Regions from separate parts of the Acidaminobacter sp. QWL-03 genome, predicted to be linked through region 2. Evidence: riboswitches for the same ligand, from Rfam matches in the RefSeq annotation. Region 2 holds a riboswitch; the other holds the start of a gene.
The links. Region 2 has a riboswitch for cyclic di-GMP ahead of AC4PHM_RS07750 (chemotaxis protein CheX). Riboswitches for the same ligand answer to the same signal wherever they lie in the genome.
Positions count from the first base shown of each region.

Region 1: another riboswitch for cyclic di-GMP. It lies ahead of AC4PHM_RS12045 (transglutaminase-like domain-containing protein); the one in region 2 lies ahead of AC4PHM_RS07750 (chemotaxis protein CheX).

Region 1 covers NZ_CM178752.1:2,577,215-2,580,313, reverse strand. Annotated here, with positions in the region: gene AC4PHM_RS12050 (dihydrofolate reductase family protein) at 1-470, shown strand, start outside; gene AC4PHM_RS12045 (transglutaminase-like domain-containing protein) at 812-1,615, opposite strand; cyclic di-GMP riboswitch class I at 1,629-1,704, opposite strand; gene AC4PHM_RS12040 (class D sortase) at 1,933-2,673, opposite strand; gene AC4PHM_RS12035 (DUF7507 domain-containing protein) at 2,887-3,099, opposite strand, start outside.
Region 2 covers NZ_CM178752.1:1,680,111-1,683,209, forward strand. Annotated here, with positions in the region: gene AC4PHM_RS07740 (chemotaxis protein CheW) at 1-965, opposite strand, end outside; gene AC4PHM_RS07745 (response regulator) at 1,028-1,390, opposite strand; gene AC4PHM_RS07750 (chemotaxis protein CheX) at 1,431-1,898, opposite strand; cyclic di-GMP riboswitch class I at 2,060-2,148, opposite strand; gene fliY (flagellar motor switch phosphatase FliY) at 2,385-3,099, opposite strand, start outside.

The DNA.
Region 1 (3,099 bases), 900 kb from region 2:
TCATGGAACCGGACATGAAATTCACGGATTTCCTAAATCGAATAGACACGATCCTGTATGGCAGAAAAAGCTATGACTTGTGGGGCCAATATATCCCAGATACCTATGCTTCTGCCGATGATAAAGAAATCTGGGACTTAATCCTCGGCATGGAGAAAATCGTTTTTTCCAAAACGCAGACTGGGACGGATCAGGGTGCCAAATTTATAAGCGACAATATCTTTGAAGAGATTAACGCACTGAAGCTTAAACCAGGCAAAGACATCTGGCTGTATGGCGGATCGAGCATGATCACAACACTGTTGAATTTGGGTGTCGTTGACGAATTTAGACTTTCCGTTCACCCGGTCATTTTGGGCGAAGGAAAACCTTTATTTGCAGAGATCAAACAGCGGGTGAATTTGAAATTAATTGAATCCAGGGCGTATGCTTCCGGGGTAGTCCAACTCATCTACGGACTTGAGGAATAGGACCCTCGTTGGAGGGTTGGACTTCCAATGAACCATTGAATTTACTTTCTTAGGTTAAGTGTCTCTTAATGTCAGGCAATATTCAACTTCAATTTTAATATTGAGTAAAAAAAATGCAGCGCTCACAGGCGCTGCGAAAATATAAAAAGGAAACATCCAGATTGCCACATTGGGGTGCTGCGTGTTATGAATTGCGTGTCGCTTGATGTGCGTTGTGCGCTTCAACCGGAAGGCGCTATTGCTGGGACTGACGGCTGCCTTTTGCTGCTGGGGGGTCGCGATGGTGCTGCAGCGCCAGTCCCTCTGTATAAGACTCGCCTCTCTTCAACCAGATGACAAGATTAGTAGCTCTTCAGTGTCGTAAAGTCAGCCGCGCTCTTGATCATGCTGACGGTTTTGCCTGCTTTGAGGTAAGCGCTGTCAAAAGTGGTGTCCAGCGTGATCCACTTGTCAGTGGACTTTATGTAGACTTCGTTCCAAGCGTGGTATTCCGCGATGTGCTTGCTGTAGCCCATATTGACCTTGGCAGGAACGCCAACGCTTCTCAGCATGGCAGCCATGACAGCGGCGTAGTCGTAGCAAATGCCGGCATTCGCTGCGAGGACCGCGTCCACATCAGGCACGTAGCCGCTTTGGACCGTTTTCGCACGGTTGTAGTCGTATTTGAAGTTTTTGGTGACGTAGGTATAGATCGCTTTGATCTTCTCGTCGTCTGTTTTTGCGGTGAGGGTCAGTTTCTTTGCCAGAGCGACGACGTTGTCATCCGCGGCAAAATCGACAATTGGGTTAGCAGTTATATACGGCTCGAAGCTTTGGATCCCCTTGGCTTCAATGGTTGTCGCATCAAGACGGGTGTAGCTGGTGCCTGAAACGTTCTTGAGCAGTGCGATGGTATAGGTGCCGTCGCCCATCTGAAGCGGGATGGATTCATCCGCGAGGGACTGCACATCATAGTAGTACTTGGTGTCGCCCTTTTGAACGAGGACTTTCAACTTAGCAGTCGTGTTGACGTTGACTTTAAGTTCAACGACGCCGTCTGCTGCTTTGGCACTATTTACAGTCCAGTCAGATGGAGCGGCAAAGGAAGCTGCCGGTGCGGCCAAGACAGCCGCTGCCACGATCGTAGACAAAAGTTTTTTAAACACAAAAAACTCTCCTTTCGGTAGCTGGCTGCCATTTTACAGGCCCTTTAGCTTTGCGTCCCAGCCTTTCGACTGGTTTGCCTTTATCGGTGGAAAGTAATCTAACCCACCTATTAATTTGTGAGTTCAGTCTAGCACAATTTTCTAAAAATTTCAAGTAGGTACATTAATATTCGTCAAATGTCATGGTGTTGTAATAAAGGGGAGAAACTGGGTGTCAGACACCGAGTTTCATGGGATGCGAAACCGGGTGTCAGACACCCAGTTTCATTTCAAGAGGTTTGCCGATGGTCTGCCATAGGCAAACCTCTTGTGGTTTCTCACTGGACTAATTCGCCCTTGATAATCAGGCGCTGAGTTGCGGTCCGGATTGGGGTACAGGTCACCAGGGTAATCTCATTCTTGCTCTTGTCGCTCTTCAGCACCCAGGTGTCCTCCGGATTGACAACGAAGGATTCAGTGACTCGGTAGGTGAAGGTCTCCTGTTTCACGGTGATTTCGATCAGGTGGCCCGGGGCCAGCTCGTTGAGGCGGTTGAACATGCGGCCGTAGGTATAGCTGCGGTGGCCGGCGAGAGAATAGTTTCCAGAGCCGCCCGGGACGACGCCATTGTCAAAAGTGGCGGCAGCGTAGCGCAGGTTGTCGTTGGTCATGCCTTTCAGAACCGGCATAAGCAGATCAATGGCCGGGATTTTGATAAAGGTATCCGTCTTAGGTTTTTTGACGACGGGTTTTGGTGCCGGTTGGGTGGCCGCGGGTTGGGAAGGGGATGGAGCGGGTTCGACAGTAGCAGGAGTGTCGGTTGGAGTTTCAGTCTGACCCTCAGTCCCGGTACCGTCGTTTGTGGCAGCCTCTCGCTGTTCAGTGAGCATGGCTTCGTAGTCATCCGCATAGTCGAGATCCACGACCTGCGCATCATCAATTTCCTCCAGCGCCGAGATGTCCTCCTCAAAGGAGGACAACAGCTTATTCATTTGATAGTCATCATAAGCGCGGACCGCGGAAGGATAGAGAATAATCAGCAAGCCTGCGATGATCAGAAGCGTCGATAGTTTTTTCATGGGGGTGTCACCTCTTTTTCACTATAACGTATTAGACGTTGAAATTATAGATTTGATACCCTGTTTTAAAAAAAATATCCGGGCCACCATTTAGATGACCCGGACGGGAGGTTGAGAAAGGTTTCTCAGTCTATGGTCTTAAGGCTTTAGCCGATGGTTATTCATCAGGCCGCCCCTTGAGGACACTCTATTGCTTGTTGAACTTACTGAAAGTTAAAACTTGCGTTTCATGAACAGTCCTGCAAGAACCAGAAGTGATCCGAAGCCATAAGCGAAGTAAGGCGGAATTTCGCCGGTTTTAGGAAGTGCTGGAGGGCCTTGTGGGACTTTATCTTCGATAACTTCTTCAATGACTGGTGGAGGGCCGAGAGGTGGTTCTTGTGGAGGGATGACTTCGCGGTAGTTGCCGATGGATACTTCTGTGGT
Region 2 (3,099 bases):
TCTGACACCGAGTTTCCCGGCACCGCGTTTTCCCGCGCCTCCGATTCCGTCACAGCCGTGACCCAGTGAATATCATCCTGGTGCATGCAGTGGGGCTCAAACTCCGGCTGATCCGCATGTCCCAAAATCAATTGCTCCAGAAAAACCGTTTTCTCAATGCGCGCCTGCAGCTCTTCCATGGTGGCTGTCGTTCTAATGAACAGCTCAAAGCCCTGATTTCGGATCGTCTCTGCTGTGCCATCCTCTTCCAGGATATTCTGAGGACAGTAAAACATCTCCTCCGCAAGCTCGGTCAAATCATGGACGACCCCATAAGCCCTGAGATGCTCCATTTCACAGCCATCCTGGAAATAGAGTTTGGCTTTATAGGACTGGACAGATTTTTTCTTCTTTGAGTCTTTTCGGGGCTTCAGAGGTGGTTTCGGAGCGCCTTCGCCACCGCTCTCAAGGACAGTGGCCGATGGTTGAACCTCCAGCCCCTCACGCTCACAAACCGAGTCCTTCACTGACACGATTTCTGGCTTACGTGCTTTATCTTCGTCAGTGTTCACGGTTGTCAGTATCTCGTCCAGATAAGACTTGAGGCGCAACACGAGGTCTTCTGGATTACCATCGGGCGCATCGTGATTCTTTATTTTATTGACTTCGACCTTCATGAAATCCACCCCGTCCAGAACCAGGTCTGACAGGATTGAATAATCCATAATACGAGGCTTTTTTTCTCTCAAAAAGAAAAAGATGTCCTCCATGGTATGGGCTATAGTCGTAATATTGTGGAACATCATCATAGCTGAAGAGCCCTTGATCGTATGCATGAACCTAAAGATTTCGTTCACTGCCTCTTCCCCAAAGGTTCCCTCCCGCTCACTTTTCATGATGATCTGCTCCATTTGATCCAGTGACTGTGAGGCTTCAAAAATATAAATTTCGAGCATAGATTCATTTTCGTAAGTAACGGGCAACAAGTTCACCTCATTTTTCGGTGTTTGGAACTGATCTTACTTCCGCTTAAGCATCAGCCCTTGATTTACAGGCCTAGCACCTTGTTCAGAGTCTGAAGGACGTGATCCTCTTTGAAAGGTTTGACAATAAACGACTTTGCGCCATTGATGATGGAGTCCTTCACCATGCTTTCCTGCCCCATGGCGGACACCATGACAACGTTGGCATTACTGTCGAGTTTCCTGATTTGCTTCAGTGCATCCAGACCCGTCATTTCCGGCATGGTTATATCCATGGTCACCAGATCCGGCTGAAGCTCCAAATATTTTTTAACGCCGACGAGACCATTCTCCGCCTCGCCTACCACCTCAAAATTATTTTTTTGAAGGATATTTTTGATGGCCATTCTCATGAAGGCAGCGTCATCTACGATCAGTACTCTTTTCATGTCTTCGGTTTCTCCTTTCCAAAATACCTTTACTGCACTGCTAATTCACTTCTTCAGCCGCCACATTTATGGAGAATATCCCTAGTCCTTCCATTTCAAGAGGTACGACAATAGTTGAAATCTTGTTGGACAACTCAATCTTTTCTCCCGTCAACAAGGAAGGCGGTGTGATGTCAATGTTGACAGATTGATTCGCAAACAACGTGCTTGTATTGCCCATGATCATGTTGCCCATCTCAGAAACCGCACTCCTGCTGATCTCGTCAAATTCTTCCACCGGCATGCCGCCCATCATGACAGAGGCAATGTTCTTGGCCGTGTCCACAGACAGCTCAAACCAAACCTGTCCTTTAATTTTGCCAATAACGCCAATCATGATAATGACCTGATTGACCGCATAAGGTGAATTTCTAAGGTGCACTTTTCCCAGTTTCGCTTCCACCCCGCACACCATACTCATGACGGACTGGGCGGCTTCAATAAACGTATTGATATATTCGGCTTTCATTGCTGACCTCCCCATAATGACGCTTCTTTAAAAAAACTGGTCTCATCATCCTCCCTGGTGTTTTTGCAGGACGCATAGTTCAGGCCATTAGATAGGGATGAAGCATATAAAAGGCCTCCTGAATTTCAGGCGGCCAAAGAACGCTGTCTTCATGACCTTCAAGTGGCAGCCCAACCATCATCGCAAGTAAACTTGCCTTAGACTTGTGGCTTTGCGTCTCCACCTTTCGGTGGGTTTGCCTTTTTCATTTTTCAGGTATTTCATAATCTTGCTTTTCACAATTCACGACTTACATCTGATGCATTCTCTATAGGTATCGTCTAACTTAATGAAGTGTTAATACTTTAAATGAAAAAAAATGGGTGAAATCCGGAGAATCGACGCCAATCGTCGACACCCGCTTTCACCCAGCGGTTGAATTGAAAAAGACAGGGACCTCGTCGAGCCCTGCCTTTAGTCAATGTCGTTTCAGTTAACTGATTTCAACTATTTCAACCCTTCTACGCGCTGTTCCCTGCTTAAAATCTGAGTGATCCGGATGCCAAAGTTCTCACCTATAACCACGACCTCGCCATGTGCGACCAGTTTTCCATTAACATGGATCTCAAGGGGCTCATCCGCAAGCTTATTCAGCTCAACCACCGAGCCGGTCCCAAGCGACAGGATATCTTTGATGGTCCGTTTCGTCTTGCCCAGCACAACACTGAGTTCCAGCGGCACATCCATAATCAGGTCCAGGTTTTTCTGATGGCTTGATTTACTGGTGTCCTTAATTGGTGCAAACATAGGTTTCTGAACCTCCACTTCCGGCAGTAGCGCTGCGGGAGGCGCCTTCGGAACAGGCTTTGTCTCCGGCTCAGGCGCCGCTGTATGGTCCTTACTGGTTTGAGCAGTCACTACGCTCGAACCAGGTACAACGCCACGGTCAGCAGTCTCATAGTCCGTCTCCATAGCTTCAGGATTGTATTTTTTATGGAGTCCCGCCACAATATCCTCAGCGTGTTCACCCGCGTAAATATGCCATAATTCGCCTGTCACAAGATCGCCTATACTTATGTTCGACTCAAGACAACACACCGGCCGATCCGTGAAATGCTTCGAAAGCTGCTTCCGTGCATCGCCTTCCCAAAGCGCAGTCTCGGCCGTAAAGGGCTCCACTTCGAGGTCCGTCATCTCCGAAAGCGCTTGATATAAATAGCCT